4 regions of the Neorhizobium sp. IRS_2294 genome follow, and region 3 is predicted to be linked to each of the others. Evidence: predicted binding sites of a transcription regulator. Region 3 holds the regulator's gene; each other region holds the start of a gene.
The links. Region 3 encodes PhoB, which activates phosphate uptake and scavenging genes when phosphate is short. Its sites were predicted from a motif close to TGTCATNNANCTGTCAT; they were not measured.
Positions count from the first base shown of each region.

Region 1 (4,208 bases), 1.5 Mb from region 3:
CGTCGCGTTGCATCGGATAGAGTTCGAACGATGTGAAATGCAGCCGTGTGCCGGGTTTGCGGAAAAGCGCCCACTGGCGCCAGGTCTCGCAGGCGTTGAGGCCGGTGCCGAAACCGAGTTCGCCGATCCGGAACGTGTCTTCGGTCGGTGACATGTCGTTCCAGCGCTCCGGCAGTCCGTTTCCCGCCAGAAACACATGGCCGCATTCCAGGCGGCCATCGGTGCGGCAATAAAAGTGGTCGCCAAATTCCGTCGAATACGGCATATCGCCGTCATGCCAATCAAGCGCCGGTGCTTCAGGCGTGGCGTCGTCTTTTACAATTTCGGGATCGTGATTGCTCATGGAAGATGCGGATAATCCTCGAGGTCCCCGGGGTCAATCTCCAGCAATGCCTCATCTCCCCGATGATCATGTCGATCTCCTGATCATCGGCGGCGGCATCATGGGCCTCTGGGCCGCGGTCAAGGCGGAACGGCTTGGCATCCGCACCCTTTTGGTCGAAGCGGGACGGTTGGGGCAGGGTGCCAGCGGCGGCATTTTGGGCGCGCTGATGTCGCATGTGCCCGACCGCTGGAACGACAAGAAACAGGCCCAGTTCGACTCGCTCGTCGCCCTCGAAGACGAAGTGGCGAGGCTCGAAGCCGAGGCCGGGCTGTCCTGCGGTTATCGCCGCTCCGGTCGGCTGATCCCGCTGCCGAAGCCGCATCTCAGACCCATCGCCCTACGCCATCAGCAGGAGGCGGAGGTCAACTGGCGGCACGACGGCGATCCGTTCCACTGGCATGTGCTCGATGCGTCGCCTTTCGACGGATGGCCGGACCCGGCCTTTACCGAAGCCGGCATCGTGCACGACACGTTTGCCGCCCGCGTTTCCCCCCGTCATCTGATGGCTGCGCTCGCCGCCTTCCTTGGCAACGCCCGGCATGTGAGCCTGATCGAAGGACTGCCGGCGGAGCGGATCGACCCGGTGGCAAACCGCGTCGAATTTGCCGATGGACGCTCGATCGGTTTTGGCCATTGCATGATTGCGGCCGGCCCGCAGTCGTTTCCGCTGCTTGGTCCCCTGTCTCCATCCATCTCGGTTCCGCTGGGACAGCCGGTGAAGGGGCAGGCGGCGCTGTTGAAGGCCGATATCGATCCGTCGCTGCCGATCCTCTTCCTCAACGGCCTCTATGTCATCGCCCATGACGATGGCCACGTGGCGGTCGGCAGCACCAGCGAGGAGGAGTTCGACGCGCCGTTTGCCACCGATGCCAAGCTCGACGATCTCCTGGTCCGCGCCCGCGCGCTCGTGCCGGCACTTTCCGGTGCGGAAGTGGTGGAGCGCTGGGCCGGCTTGAGGCCCAAGGCGATCGGCCGTGAGCCGATGGTGGGTCCGCATCCCGACCATCCACGCGTCATTGCTCTCACCGGCGGCTTCAAGGTCAGCTTCGGGCTTGCCCACAGGCTTGCGGATGCCGCGCTCGGTTTCATCATCGGTCAAGAGCACTCGCTTCCCGAGAGTTTTATACTTTGGGATCATCTTTCGGTTGCTACGCGTTAAACGCGCGTTTCGGCCCTTTCTCGTCGTTAATCTGTCACGCAAATCGCGTAACCCAATTCGTGGGATTGATGAGCATGCGTGAATAAACGAACAGGGGCAGAAAAGGTGACGCATGCGCTACGCACTCTATTTTACGCCACCTGCGCATGATCCGCTGACGCTTGCCGCGGCGCAATGGCTCGGCCGCAGTGCCTATTCCGGCGAGGCGATGGAGCCGCCCGAGATCTGCAACCTTGGTTTGCATGAGATCGCCTATCATACCGCGCTGCCGCGCCGCTGCGGTTTTCACGCCACGCTCAAGGCGCCGTTCCGGCTCGCTCCTGATATTACCGAACAGATGCTGCTGCGCCATCTGATGCACTTTGCGGGATCGCATGATCCTTTCGAACTGCCGCCTCTCGAAGTGGCGCGGCTCGGCAATTATTTCGGGCTCGTGCCGGCGCTTCCCTGCGAGCGGATGCGGTTTCTCGCCTGCGCCGTCGTGCAGGAATTCGATGCGTTTCGGGCGCCTCTCTCGGAAGGCGAACTGGAACGCGCCGATCCCGGCGATCTCTCGGCACCGCAGTTTTCCAATCTTCATCGCTGGGGCAACCCTTACGTGATGGAAGAATACCGCTTTCACATGACGTTGACGGGCCCGATGACACCGGCCGAGATGCCGCGTTTCGAAACGGCCTTGCGCGCCCATTTCAATCCGTATCTGCTGCGTCCCCTGGAAATCGCCAATATCGCGCTGTTCGTCGAGAATGAGCCCGGTGCGCCGTTCCATGTGCATTCTCTGCATCCGATGGGGCGCGTTTCCGCCCGCAAGATCGCCTGAGCGATCACGTTCCGTCTCGACATCGGCGGAAAGGCTGGGCTACCTTCCACAAGAGATAATCGAGGTGGACCATGCCCATAACCATAAAAGACTATCCCCGCGACCTCGTAGGCTACGGCCGCCACACGCCTGATCCGAAATGGCCCGGCGGCGCCAATATCGCCGTGCAATTCGTGATCAATTACGAAGAGGGCGGCGAAAGCTCGATCCTGGATGATGATCCGGCGTCGGAAAACCTCTTGTCGGAGATCGTCGGCGCCGCCGCCTGGCCGGGCCAGCGCAATCTCAACATGGAATCGATCTACGAATACGGTTCGCGCGCCGGTTTCTGGCGGCTGCACCGGCTGTTTACCGAACTCAAGGTCCAGACCACCGTCTACGGCGTGACGCTTGCCATGGCCCGCAATCCCGAAGCTGTCTCAGCCATGAAGGAAGCCGGCTGGGAGATCGCCAGCCACGGTTATCGCTGGCTCGAATACAAGGATTTCGACGAAGCACGGGAACGCGAACACATTCTTGAGGCGGTGCGCCTGCATACCGAACTGACCGGCGAGCGTCCTTACGGCATGTATCAGGGCAAGCCATCCGACAACACGCTGAAGCTTGTCATGGAAGAGGGCGGTTTCCTCTATTCGTCCGACAGCTATGCCGACGATCTGCCCTATTGGGTGCCGGGGCTGGATGGCAAGCCGTTCCTGATCATCCCTTATACGCTGGAAACCAACGACATGCGCTTTGCCACGCCGCAGGGTTTCAACACCGGCGATCAGTTCTTCACCTATCTCAAGGATGCGTTCGACACGCTTTACCGGGAAGGCGAGGAGGGGGCGGCAAAGATGCTGTCGGTCGGTCTGCACTGCCGCCTCGTCGGGCGTCCGGGTCGCGTGGCGGCGCTGCGGCGGTTCATGGAATACGTGCTCTCGCACGACAAGGTCTGGCTGCCGCAACGCATCGAGATCGCCCGCCACTGGCATGCCCATCACAAGCCGTCAGATGTGTCGGCATCAAGCACGGTGGCTGCACGATGACCGCCCGCAACGATTTCGTCGCGACCTTCGGCGGCGTGTTCGAACATTCGCCCTTTATCGCCGAGCGCGCCTATGACGGCGGCATGATCTTCGTGCCGCTGACCGCCAAGGGCGTGCATGAGGCTATGGTGGCGGTTTTTCGCGCCGCGGATCCGCAGGAGAAGCTCGGCATCCTCAACGCCCATCCGGACCTTGCCGGCAAGCTCGCAATCGCCGGCGGACTGACGCAAGAGAGCAAAAGCGAACAGGCCGGCGCAGGCCTCGATCGTCTGAGCCCAGATGAGCACGCACGCTTCACCGAACTCAACGCCGCCTATGTCGCAAAATTCGGCTTCCCCTTCATCATCGCCGTGAAAGGCCTGACAAAGGACGACATCCTCGCCGCCTTCGAGACCCGCGTCGGCAACGACGCCGATGAGGAGTTCAAGACCGCCTGCGCCCAGGTGGAAAGGATCGCGCATCTGCGGCTGCTGGCGCTTTTGCCGGAGACGTGAGGGGTTTGCTTTTCCCTTGCCTGTCCTTCGCCTATAGTGACCGCAACAGGAGTTCTCGCCCTCATGAGACCGTCGGAAGTGCTGGAGAAAAACCGTGTGGCTATCCGCGAAGCGACGAAACGCTTCAATGCGGCGAACCCGCGCGTCTTCGGTTCGGTGGCGCGGGGTGAGGATCGTCCGGATAGCGATATCGACATCCTCGTCGATGCACTGCCCGGCACGACGCTGTTTGATCTCGGCGGGCTTCTCGAGGAGCTGAAGGAAATGATGTCGGGCACCGATGTCGACCTTCTCACACCCGGGGATCTTCCCGAGCGCCTGC
Region 1 covers NZ_CP191439.1:2,459,770-2,463,977, reverse strand. Annotated here, with positions in the region: gene mnmD (tRNA (5-methylaminomethyl-2-thiouridine)(34)-methyltransferase MnmD) at 1-343, opposite strand, end outside; gene ACQY1K_RS11845 (NAD(P)/FAD-dependent oxidoreductase) at 342-1,544, shown strand; gene ACQY1K_RS11840 (DUF1045 domain-containing protein) at 1,657-2,364, shown strand; gene puuE (allantoinase PuuE) at 2,436-3,392, shown strand; gene uraD (2-oxo-4-hydroxy-4-carboxy-5-ureidoimidazoline decarboxylase) at 3,389-3,886, shown strand; gene ACQY1K_RS11825 (nucleotidyltransferase family protein) at 3,950-4,208, shown strand, end outside.
Region 1: a site for PhoB is predicted at 1,566-1,582, ahead of ACQY1K_RS11840 (DUF1045 domain-containing protein). Genes of this name have one in related genera too.

Region 2 (4,208 bases), 240 kb from region 3:
GGCAAGCTCCGCCTGGAAGTCGACGTAATGGGGCAATTTCAGGTGTTCGACGAAGCCCGTCGCCTGCACATTGTCGGAGTGCGAAATGACGAACTCCTCGTCCTGCGCCGGCGCGGTAATGTCCTCGCCAAGCTCTTCCGCACGAAGGGCGCGATCCACCAGCGACATCGACATCGCCTTGCGCTCGCTCTGTCCGAACACGAGACCGTAGCCGCGGGTAAACTGCGGCGGTGCTATGGAGGAGCCCTTGAACTGGTTGATCATCTGGCACTCGGTCAGCTGGATGCGCCCGAGCGAGACCGCGAAGCCGAGTTCCGGCATGTCCATTTCCACCTCCACCTCGCCGATCCGGATCTCGCCGACGAACGGGTGGTTTCGGCCATATCCGCGCTGGGTCGAGTAGCCGAGGGCAAGCAGAAAGCCCTCGTCGCCGCGGGCGAGTGCCTGCAGCCTGAGGTCACGACCCATCGGAAATTCCAGCGGCTCGCGGGTCAGGTCTCCGGCAGCGTGGTCATCGGGCAGGTCGCCATCCGGCTCGATCAGTCCTTCGTGTGCGAGAATGTCGGAAACGCGCATCATCCCCTCGCCGGACGCCTCTTTGCGTGCAGGATCGGCGATCACCTCATCCGTCAGCAGCGAGGGATCGAGAAGACGATGGGTGTAATCGAAGGTGGGACCAAGCAGCTGGCCGCCCGGCAGATCCTTGTAGGTCGCCGAGACGCGCCGCTCGACCTTCATGGCCGCGGTATCCACCGGAACGGAAGAGCCGAAGCGGGGCAGCGTAGTGCGGTAGGCGCGAAGCAGAAAGATCGCCTCGATCAGATCGCCACGCGACTGGCGCACGGCAAGCGCTGCCAGCGACCGATCATAGAGCGAGGCTTCCGCCATCACCCGATCGACGGCAAGGCCAAGCTGTTCGGCGATCTGCTCGATCGTGAGTGCGGGAAGCGCCCGGTCGCCGCGACGGCGGTCGGCAAGCAATGCGTGAGCGTTGGTAATGGCGGCCTCGCCACCCTTGACTGCAACATACATGGGTTTGATCTCCTTCGGCTTAGCCGGCAATCCGGGTGGTGCGCGGCAGGCACAGGAACTGCGCTCCGGCGGTGAGGATGACGTCGACTCCGCGGGGAAAGAGCGCCCTGTTGTCGTCCCAGAGCCTCTGAAACATATCCGGCAGTCCCGAGACTGCGACCGTCCTGGTGCCGAGGATCCCTGGTCCGGTCAGGCTCAGTTTTTCACCCTCGCCAAGAGCGGCGACTTCGAGGATCAGCGTCGTGGACCTGTCAGGGTATTCCTGGGTACCGGCGGCAAACAGGCCGAAGGAAGAGGGCGCTGTCCCGGCTTCGATAAAGGCAAAGCTGCTCTGCGCCTTTTCGCGGGTGATCGGTGCGCCCGTATGGAAGCCGATCCATTCCGGCATGGCAGACTTTGCAAGACCGGCGCTCAGCCAGACGGGCGTGTCGTGATCGCAGAGCGTCAGAGCAATCGCGCCAGCCGCATTGCCGAGCGGTTCCGGCTGGCCGGCCTGGAGCGCGGCGTCGTAGATCGTTCCGGGCCGCGCCATTCCGTCCATCAGCGTTTTGAAAATGGTCTGGGACTGGAAGACCGGATCGGTGAACCCACCGGCGAGGGCTTGTGCATGAAGGGCCATCAATCGTCTCCCCGTACCATCGTGAAGAAATCGACGCGGGTCGCCGCGGTCTCTTCGGCTTTCTGTCTGTCCTCAGCGGCGATTCGGCTTTCGGTCGGTGAAAGAAGTGCCGTTTCGACGAAAACGCGGGTCTCTGCTTCCTGCCACAGCGCATCGAAGATCGCAGAGAGCCGCGCCTTCTCCTTGTCGGTGCCGAGCGCCTGGGCGTGGCCCGCCGTTCCGGAGGCAAGAAGGATGGTCGCGCGGGTGACCGTTGCTTCACCCAGATTGAAGGGCGAGCCGCCGCCACCGATCCGGCCGCGAACCATCACCAGACCTGTTTCAGGTCCGCGCACGGGTTTGACGGTTGGCTTGTCGGACAGCCCGTTCCAGGCGGTCTTCAGTTCGTCGCAGGATGTCTGCGCCAGAAGCTCGATGCAGCGGCGCCGCTGTTCCGGTTCCGCCAGTGGCTTGTGATTTCCCGCAAGATCCATCGGTCATCTCCTAAATGTCTATTTATATAGACAACCATACAAATTAGATGTACCAATAAAGGCGGCGTATAACAAGCGTGTGACAGGGGTACTGACCGGGTGATTGTGCAAAGGCAGAGTGGCGTCGCGTTGTGGCGGCAGATAGCCGACCGTATCCGCACGGCGATCGCAAACGGCGATTACGACGCGACCGGCAAGGTGCCGCCGGAGATTTCGCTGGCGGCGGAATTCGGCGTGAACCGGCATACGGTGAGAAGCGCGCTGGCAGCGCTGGCGCAGGAGGGCATCGTGCGGGCCGTTCAGGGGCGGGGAACGCTGATCGAGCGCAAGGAGCGGCTCAATTTCCCGATTTCCAGGCGAACCCGGTTCAGCGAGGGCATCGGCGATCAGGCCAAAGAAAAAGAAGGTCTGCTGCTGGCGGCATCGGAGGAACCGGCGACACCGGATCTGGCGTCGCGACTGCAGCTTGCTGTCGGTGCTGCCGTGATCCGGCTTGAAACCCTGCGCAAAGCGGATCGCCGTCCGGTATCACGGGCAACCGCCTGGTTCCCGGCCGATCGCTTTTCAGGGATCGCAGAGGCCTATCGCGAGAGCGGCTCCATAACCGCAGCCTTCGCGGCAATCGGCCTGACCGACTATCTCCGCGTCTCGACCGAGGTTACGGCGGTCCACGCCGAAAGCGGCGACCTTGCGGATCTGGAATTGTCGCCGGGGGCGATCATGCTGGTAACGCGTGCACTGAACGCAGATCCCGATGGCGTTCCCGTGCAATATGCGATCAGCCGCTTTCCGGCCGACATGGTGCAGTTCACAATCGAGAACTGACAAACGAAAACGCCGGCCCGCATTGTCCATGCGAGCCGGCGCGATCTTGAAGACTTGGCGCTTCTTAGTGGGCGGCCGACATGTCGCCCAGAACCTTCTTGGAAGCGACGGTCGAATCCGCGTTCAGCACGTAGACCATCGGCACACCGGTCGCGAGGTTGAGCTTGAGGATCTCTTCCTTGCTCAGACGATCAAGAACCATCACGAGCGAGCGCAGCGAATTGCCGTGGGCGGCAACGAGAACCTTTTCGCCGCGAAGCACGCGCGGCAGGATCTCGGTCATGTAATAGGGCCATACCCGGGCACCGGTGTCGCGCAGGCTCTCGCCGCCTGGCGGCGGGATGTCGTAGGAACGGCGCCAGATATGCACCTGTTCCTCGCCCCACTTGGCGCGCGCATCGTCCTTGTTGAGGCCGGAGAGATCGCCGTAGTCGCGCTCGTTCAGGGCCTGGTCGCGGATGGTTTCAAGGTCGGTCTGGCCGAGCTTGTCGAGCACGATCTTCAGCGTATCCTGGGCTCGCTTGAGGTCGGAGGTGAAGGCGATATCGAACTTGATGCCGGTATCGGCAAGCGCCTGGCCGCCGGTCTCGGCTTCCTGAATGCCGAGCGGAGTAAGCTCGGGATCCTTCCAGCCGGTGAAAAGGTTCTTCAGGTTCCAGTCGCTCTGGCCGTGGCGAACGAGGACGAGTGTACCGCTCATGAATTGAATTCCTCCGATAGTGTCAAGAAAGCCCGAGAACGTCGAGCATGGAATAGAAACCCGGCTTTTCGTCGCGCGCCCAGACGGCAGCAGTTACCGCGCCGCGCGCGAAGATCGAACGGTCGCGGGCACTGTGCGACAGCGTCACCAGCTCACCTTCGCCGGCAAGGATGACCGAATGATCGCCGACCACCGATCCGCCGCGAAGCGTCGCAAAGCCGATCGTGCCGGCGGGGCGGGGGCCGGTATGGCCGTCGCGCACCCGAACCGATTGCGTGGCAAGATCGATGCCACGCCCGGCAGCCGCTGCCTCGCCAAGCAGCAGCGCGGTGCCGGATGGCGCATCCACCTTGTGCTTGTGGTGCATCTCGACGATTTCGATATCCCAGCCAATAGCAGGAAGCGCTTTCGCCGCATCGCGCGTCAGCACGCCGAGCAGATTGACGCCAAGGCTCATGTTGCCGGACTTCACGACCCGTGCATGCCGGGCGGCAGCCTCGAATTTTTCCTCGTGCTCCGGTCCGCAGCCGGTCGTGCCGATCACATGCACGATGCGCGC
Region 2 covers NZ_CP191439.1:139,480-143,687, forward strand. Annotated here, with positions in the region: gene ACQY1K_RS00685 (carbon-phosphorus lyase complex subunit PhnI) at 1-1,032, opposite strand, end outside; gene phnH (phosphonate C-P lyase system protein PhnH) at 1,052-1,651, opposite strand; gene phnG (phosphonate C-P lyase system protein PhnG) at 1,651-2,124, opposite strand; gene phnF (phosphonate metabolism transcriptional regulator PhnF) at 2,230-2,949, shown strand; gene ACQY1K_RS00705 (2,3-bisphosphoglycerate-dependent phosphoglycerate mutase) at 3,014-3,649, opposite strand; gene dapB (4-hydroxy-tetrahydrodipicolinate reductase) at 3,672-4,208, opposite strand, start outside.
Region 2: a site for PhoB is predicted at 2,193-2,209, ahead of phnF (phosphonate metabolism transcriptional regulator PhnF). Genes of this name have one in related genera too.

Region 3 (4,208 bases):
GTGTTCCAGAAGCCGAACCCGTTCCCGAAGTCGATCTACGAGAACATTGCCTACGGTCCCCGCATCCACGGCCTTGCCCGTGGCAAAACGGAAATGGACGCGATCGTCGAGGCAAGCCTGCAGCGCGCCGGCCTCTGGGCAGAAGTCAAGGATCGCCTGCATGAAGGCGGTACCGGCCTTTCCGGCGGTCAGCAGCAGCGCCTTTGCATCGCCCGTGCGATCGCCGTTTCGCCTGAAGTCATTCTGATGGACGAGCCGTGCTCGGCACTCGACCCGATTGCTACGGCCAAGGTCGAGGAACTGATCCACGAACTGCGCGCCAACTACACGATCGTGATCGTCACCCACTCGATGCAGCAGGCGGCCCGCGTTTCGCAGCGCACGGCGATGTTCCATCTCGGCCACCTGGTCGAGGAAAACGATACCGACAAGATGTTCACCAATCCGGATGACCAGCGCACCCAGGATTACATCATGGGCCGCTTCGGCTGATGCGGGCGCAGAGCCCGTCAGCCGCAACTGCAGACATCAAGGATCAGACACATGGTTTCGACCCATATTCTCTCGGCCTATGACGAGGAACTGAAATACCTGAACCGCCGGATTTCCGAAATGGGCGGTCTCGCTGAACAGATGTGCGGAGATGCCGTGCGTGCGCTCGTCAACTCCGACTCCGCACTCGCCCAGAAGGTCATCTCCGACGACGTCATTCTCGACCACGCCGAGCGCGATATCCAGGACAAGGCGATCGTCACCATCGCCAAGCGCCAGCCAATGGCGGCCGATCTTCGCGAGATCATCGGCACGCTGCGCATTGCAGCTGACCTGGAACGCGTCGGCGACCTTGGTAAGAACACCGCCAAGCGCGTGCTCGCCGTGCAGGGAACAGGCGTCCCGCGCAAGCTCGCCCGTGGTCTGGAGCATCTTTCCGAACTGGCGCTGGTGCAGCTCAAGGACGTTCTTGATGTCTTCGCCAACCGCTCCGCGGAAAAAGCCGAAATCATCCGCCAGCGCGATGAAGAGATTGACGCGATGTACACCTCGCTGTTCCGCGAACTCCTCACCTACATGATGGAGGATCCGCGCAACATCACCACGTGCACCCATCTCCTGTTCTGCGCCAAGAACATCGAGCGCATCGGCGACCACGCGACGAATATCGCCGAGACCATCTACTACATCGCGACCGGCGCACAGCCGGAGGGCGAACGTCCGAAGGACGATACGTCCAACATGCTCGGCTCCGCCGGGACATGATGCAGCTCTCCCGAAATCGCCTGCCGGTTTCGGGACGATAACTGCCAAAACCAATGACCTGAAGCAGCGCGAGCGGATCTGGCGGATCTAAGTGCGGTTCGGGACGAGTGACGGAGCAAGTCGGAATGCAGCCGAAGATCGCAGTCGTGGAAGACGAAGAGGCCCTCAGCGTCCTCCTTCGGTATAACCTGGAGGCCGAGGGTTACGAGGTCGATACCGTGCTTCGCGGTGACGAAGCGGAAATCAGGCTTCAGGAGCGCGTTCCGGATCTTCTCATTCTCGACTGGATGCTGCCGGGCGTTTCAGGCATCGAACTCTGCCGTCGCCTGCGTATGCGGCCGGAGACGGAACGCCTGCCGATCATCATGCTGACGGCGCGCGGCGAAGAAAGCGAGCGCGTTCGCGGGCTTGCCACCGGCGCAGACGACTATGTGGTCAAGCCTTTCTCGACGCCGGAACTGATGGCCCGCGTCAAGGCGATGCTGCGCCGTGCCCGACCGGAGGTCCTTTCGAGCGTCCTCAAATGCGGCGATATCGAACTCGATCGCGAAACCCATCGCGTTCACCGCAAGAGCCGCGAAGTTCGCCTCGGGCCGACAGAGTTTAGACTTCTGGAATTCCTGATGGCCTCACCCAGCCGCGTCTTTTCGCGCTCGCAGCTGCTCGACGGCGTCTGGGGTCATGACATCTATGTCGACGAACGCACCGTCGACGTGCATGTGGGGCGCCTGCGGAAGGCACTCAACTTCTCCAACATGCAGGATGTCATCCGCACGGTCCGCGGTGCCGGTTACTCAATGGAAGCCTGAGCACCGCGTCTCCTAGCCGGCAGCGTCATGGCAATCACACCGGTCACGACGCAGGCGAGACCGAGCCAGGCTGTCGAGGCAAGCGTTTCGCCGAGAAACACGACGCCGATGCCAACGCCGATCGGCACCCGCAGATAGGCCTGCGCCGTCGTGCCGACGGAGCCCAGCGTCTGCACCAGCCGGAAATAGATGACGAAGGCGAGCGCCGTCGAAAATACCGCGAGCGCCAACAGGGCGAGCGTCGAGTCGGTGCTGGGCGTCAGCGTCCAGGGTCTGTCGACCACGAGGCTCACGGGAATGAGGATGGCCGCCCCTGCGATCAGCGATCCCGCGGCGGGCATCATCGGGTCCAATCCTTTAAAATTCTTGCCGAAGATGGCAGCCGCCGCATAGCAGATCGTCGCCGCCACGATGGCGAGTTGCGCCCAGAGGTTCTCGCCCGAGCCGGCAAGCGCCTCCATGCCGACGATCAGGCATATGCCGACAATGCCTGCGGCAACTCCAAACAGCTTGGCCGCAGAGACGCTTTCATGGCGGGTGATCAGCGCCGTCAAAAGAAAGGCGAAGATCGGCGTCGTTGAACTCAAGATGGTGGCAAGGCCCGCATCGGTCGTCTGTTCGGCCCAGGCGATGAGGGTGAAGGGGACCGCGCTGTTGAGGCAGGCCTGAACCGTGAAAAGCTTCCAGGTCTGCCGGTCGGTCGGCAGCTTCAATCCGCGAAGGCGTAGTGCCGCAGCGAGAATGAGCCCGGCGACCAGTGTTCTGACGGCAATAAAGGTGACAGGCGAAATCGTCTCCACACCGACTTTGATCAGCGTGTAGGACGCGCCCCAAAGCGTCGCGAGCGTGAGGAGCAGCAACAGATCCGTTGCCATGCTTGTTTTGGTGTCCGCCATTCCAGTTCCTGTCCCCATGAATGCAATCTCCGCCCCTCTTAGCGGAACCAGGAAAAGAAATGCTTCGACGACGGCCGAACCGTTGACCGCTGACGGCAAAGTTTTCCGGTGCTAGAACTGGATCATGCCCAATATGGTTTCAGGAAATACGATTGCGGAAGTTGCAAGCCTGATCGGCGATGCTGCACGCGCCAACATGCTGTCCGCGCTGATGGGCGGACAGGCGCTGACGGCGGGCGAACTGGCACGCCACGCCGGCGTCACCGCGCAGACCACCAGCGGCCATCTCGGCAAACTGGCGCAGGCTCGCCTGATCGAGGTTGAGAAGCAGGGCAGGCACCGCTATTACCGACTTGCCTCTCCGGAAGTCGCGCACGCGATCCACGCGTTGATGGCAGTCGCCGCGGATGGGCCGAAGCGCCATCATCCTGTCGGCCCGAAAGACGAAGCGTTACGGCTTGCCCGCACCTGTTACGATCACATGGCCGGCCGTCTCGCCATCGCGCTCGCCGATGCCCTAACAGGAAGCGGCTACATGCTGCTCGGCGATGGAGCCGGCCTGATCACCGACGAGGGCAGACGGTTCTTTTGTGATTTCGGGATCGATCTCGAACAGCTGACCCGTTCGAAACGCCCGCTCTGCCGGACATGCCTCGATTGGAGCGAGCGACGGCCGCATCTGGCGGGACAAATGGGTGCGGCGCTGCTGGACCGCGCTCTTGGCGTCGGCTGGATCGGCCGCCGAGAGGAAACCCGGGCTCTGCGGATCACGCGCGCCGGAGAGATCGGGTTTGCCGAGACATTCAGGCTTCCATCGGACTGGCGTATTGCACCGTCCGAAACTCTGATGGTCAGGCGGCTTCCTGGGTCTTCCATTCCGGCAGCGGGAACAGCTTGTCGTAGCCAAGATTGAAGAGATAGGCATAGACCACGTAGAACAGCGCGATCGCGATATCCATTGTCAGCGCATGGAGAAGGGTAATCTGCAGATACCACGCGATAAACGGCATCAGCACGACCAGCAGACCGATTTCGAACAGCACCGCATGAGCAATGCGCAAGGCAGGCGTCTTTAGCGTCGTACCCCGTCGCGCCTGCAGAAAGCGGTCGAAACCCAGATTGTAGAGGTAGTTCCAGCCGGTCGCGACCGTCGCAGACACGACGCCGACAATGCCCATATGTTCGGCCGGCATGTCGAAGACGAAAGCGCCGAGCGGCACCATCATCAGAAGCCCGATGATTTCAA
Region 3 covers NZ_CP191439.1:382,698-386,905, forward strand. Annotated here, with positions in the region: gene pstB (phosphate ABC transporter ATP-binding protein PstB) at 1-492, shown strand, start outside; gene phoU (phosphate signaling complex protein PhoU) at 544-1,257, shown strand; gene phoB (phosphate regulon transcriptional regulator PhoB) at 1,383-2,066, shown strand; gene ACQY1K_RS01955 (DMT family transporter) at 2,048-2,962, opposite strand; gene ACQY1K_RS01960 (ArsR/SmtB family transcription factor) at 3,087-3,875, shown strand; gene ACQY1K_RS01965 (PACE efflux transporter) at 3,814-4,208, opposite strand, start outside.

Region 4 (4,208 bases), on a different replicon from region 3:
GAGCTGTGTGCGCACCGAGCCTGTCGGCGATCACGATCGGAGCGTCGATACCAAAGCCGGTGACACATCCGTTCGCAACCACCCGACCGAACTCTGGTATCCCAGGCGCAACGAGGGCACGTGTGAAAGGGATGGCGTCCAGTTCGGCAACGATATTTCCCTTGAGGCGGGAATCGACCTTCTTGAACAGCCGCGTTCCCGGCGGCAGCAAGGTGATTGTCGCAGCTGTGGCGGCACGTGCTTCGCCGGCACTTGTTTCGCGGGTGTTGAGGTTGATGGACAGAACGTCGGGGCGATCGGCGACGATCCCCGTAATTGCATCAAGGTTGAGCGCCACGTCGGTGCGAATACCTCGCCCGGCAAAAGGCGCCGCCGAGTCGAGCGCACCGGTCAGGTCGTCCGCAAGAATGACTAACATACGCCTCCACCTACCTATGTTGTAAGCTTTATACCACGGAAAAGCGCTTATAAGTCAACATGGGTATGGAGTGAAATGACAAATGTATGGTCACCGTCAACCACGACGTGACTGGGCCAGCTGACGCGCTGCTCGACTTTTTCGTCGACATTGCGAATCTTGGCGAGCGTCTTCGTCCGGAGCATTCCTACAGCCTCAGCTTGCTATCTGTCGCACAAATTGCCAGATCGAGGCAGGCTTGGATCGCGTCCATTTGAGACACGGTCGATCGGTTTAGGAGCCGTCAGCCGTCACGCGGCTGCTTTACATAACACTGATGCTCCTGCCTGACTGCCCGCCTCAGCAGGACACCGAGAGAGCACGGTGCGCGATCCGCCACCCGACAAGGCAAGCGCAAACCGCTGCGATCCGCACTAAAGGCCTATGCTTCGCATCTTTGACGGAGTTCAGTCACTCTTTTTATATGGCATTAATAAATACAGTATTCTTGAACCTTATGAATAACTGATGACTGCTTTTGAACGATTTTAATCTTAGACTCTAGTTGACTCGATAGAATACTAATCTAAACTTTTGTTGCTGATCGTTCTCTGTGGAGGAGTTTCGATGCAATATCTTGATGACGACATCGTAAATCTTCGGCGACCCGACGGTTCGGAAGCCCAGTACTACTGGGGTGATGGCTGCAATGTCCTGTCTGAGCCAGAGGGCAAGAAAGAGGTTGAGATCGTCGGTCTCCGGGGAGTTGTAGACCGAGGATTTATCGATGGGCGGGCTCGACTTCGGTCGGATGCATTGCTCCGTCTGTCGATGGTCGACGTCCAGCAAGGCGATGGCCTGATCATCGAAACGCCGAGCGGTAAAGTGATCTTCATCGACGGCGGCGACAACCAGCTCTTTGCTCGGCATGCCAATGCGCGATTTCCGAAAACAAGCGATGACGATCCACTGATTGTCGATCTCATTCTCATCACGCACGGTGACGCCGACCATTTTGATGGCCTTACCGAACTGCGAAAGTCGGAAACCGATACGAGACCTCAAAAGCGGATATTTGTCGCCCCGAAGCGGATTTTTCACAATGGCATCGTGAAACGCCCGCTGAAGAAGCTTACCGGCGAACGCCGAAAAGAAACCGAGATGTTCGGCAGGACCGTAGAGGCAGATGGAAGGATATTCATTGTCGACCTCGTGGACGATCAAGCTACCGTCCCGGAAGTTGACAGAAACGGGAAGTTCAACACTTGGGTCGAGACCCTCGAAGCGTGGGGACCACGCGTCGAACGCGCAACCGGGAAGCCGATTGAGAAGCGGCGTCTTGATCACACAAGTGTAGGTGCCTTCGACTTTCTCGCCGCCGACAATATCTCGGTGGAGCTTCTTGGCCCCATTACCGATATTATCGACAAGGATGTCGGCTTGCGGTTTTTGGGTGAACCACCGGACGATGCAAATCTCATGTTAGGGACTGTCGCCGCCAAGGTTGGCTCTCCCTCCGCGTCTCATACGATCAACGGACATTCGATCAACTTCCGTCTCCGCTACGGCAACGTTCGGTTTCTCTTTACCGGCGACATGAACCAGGAGGCCGGGCAACGGTTGCGAGAGGCGCTACCCGGTGCAGCCGTCCGCGCGGAAATCCTGAAGGCGCCTCACCATGGGTCCGCCGACTTCGACATGGAGTTTCTCAAGGAGGTCTCTCCGGTCGTGTCGTTGATTTCGTCAGGAGACGAGAGCGAAGCTAAGGAATACATTCACCCACGCGCCACTCTTATAGCAGCTCTTGGAAAAGCCGGGCGAACAACACCTTCCATCATATTCTGCACTGAGCTCGCGGCTTTTTTCAAGGTCCTTGGCTCTGTGAATGACCCCAAGGATGCCGCGAGGAAGGTGTTCGCTTTTGAGCGAACCAATTTCGGTATCTCTCACGTTAGGACAGATGGTGAGCGGGTGCTCGCTTTCACTCACTCAGGCAAGAAATTTATGAACGAGGCGTATCGATTTAAGGTCTCGGCCACAGGCGAGATTTCGTTCGCAGCAAAAGCCGTGAGGCGGGCGGCGCCAAAGCTTTAGGCTAAACTGCCGCAGGCACGCGGCGCGTTGGCTTGCCCTGTCATTTTGACTGATCCACTCGCAAACGGAGGACGTCAGACTTTACAGAAACTGTCGTTCTCAAGCTGATCAACCAACCTGCAATTGTCACGACACTGCTATTCGATGAATTCTAACTGTGGGAGCCCTGACATGCCGCTGAAAAACTACGCCGTCCTGAAGGGACGTCCGACGAACAACCGCCTCGCAACAGGCGCAAATCCCCACTATCAGGTTTTGGTATCCGAAAACGGAACCATGCATCGCATTGCGATCAATGTCAGATCACAGGACGGGAGCGAAGTACAGTTCTTGGTCCGCTCGGCCTTTGAGCATCCGATCACGGAAAAGATTGCGGCGTTGTCCGAGGGGCTTCACCGCGCAGCAAGCGTTCCAGATGGCATCGCTCTCAACTTCATTCGGAGCAATCTCATGCAGCCTTGGGAGCTAAAGCCCTTGCCGCTTTCAGCCACAGGGCCAGACAACGACCTGAACGAAAAGATCGACGCTTATGTGCAGCGCGCCATGTCCGATGAAGAGTCTTGGATCTATGCATTTGGCGAAACCTGGGGTCCAGAACCCGACAAAGCGGACAAGTATTTCGGTTTCAAGCCAGGTCGCGGCATTCATGATATCCATATGAACCAGGGTAACCCGCCCGGTAAATTCGCGAGCGACAACGGCAAATTCCAAGATGGTGCGCTGATTTTCGAATTCCCGAACGAAAACCAGTGGGTGGCGATCTTCCTCAAGTTTCAGACGCAAGCTTGGCATTCCGACGACGATAGCGCCGATCCGATCGTCCCGGCCAATCCAGTTCACGATGGTGAGCCACATACGCCGGTCGATCGCGACCGAATTCCGCCGTTTGACGTTCCTGATGGACTGGTGCGGATCATCGCAGCACTTGTCAACGACGTGCGCACCCCCGAACGCGAGACCGTCACCCTACTGAATACGGCCGACGTTGCCGTTCAGCTCGATGGATGGATGATCAAGGATAAGCAGAAGAATACGATGACGCTGTCCGGCACGATCGCTGCTGGCGCGACCATGAGCATCGAGATCAAGTCACCAGCCGCTTTGTCTAACAAGGGAGGGATCATAACTCTGTTGAACGTCGATGGCGTCAAGGTGCATGGCGTTTCATACACCAAGGGTCAGGCGCGCCAACCTGGGCGAACCATTCCATTTCAGCCGTGACCAAACTTTACCACAGAGAAGCGCTATCGCGACATCCGCTTCCGAGCCTTCAAGTTGAACGGACGAGAACCATCGACCTGCCGTCAGAACATCCGTCCCTTTATGGTCTTGCTATCGCGTGTACGATGCCCTCGACCGTCCAAGGTGCGTAAGGACCGCACCGCCAACATCCTTAGCCGCCAGTCGATGGAGGCTCTTCATGCTCAACCAGCGTGAATTTCTCCTTGCCGGTCCAGATGAGCACGTCCGTGTAATAGGTCATCAGCCATGCCAGCATCGCTTCACTGACTGCAATTAAGATCGGGTTTCCGGTGATCTGCGCGATGCGCGTGTGAAACTGCATATCTGCTGCGATAAACTCCTCGGCTTTTCCCATGGATCGGCGTTGGTGTTCGATGATGTCAGAGTTCAGCGCTTTTGAATGTGAGGAAGCTGGCGATGGTGGAAGAGCAACGCTCGCTCCGTTTGCGACGGGACGGCTTATGTTGACGAGCCG
Region 4 covers NZ_CP191440.1:520,361-524,568, forward strand. Annotated here, with positions in the region: gene ACQY1K_RS19610 (four-carbon acid sugar kinase family protein) at 1-418, opposite strand, end outside; gene ACQY1K_RS19615 (ComEC/Rec2 family competence protein) at 1,025-2,491, shown strand; gene ACQY1K_RS19620 (DUF2278 family protein) at 2,663-3,712, shown strand; partial or broken gene ACQY1K_RS19625 (FCD domain-containing protein) at 3,824-4,115, opposite strand.
Region 4: a site for PhoB is predicted at 2,616-2,632, ahead of ACQY1K_RS19620 (DUF2278 family protein). Genes of this name have one in related genera too.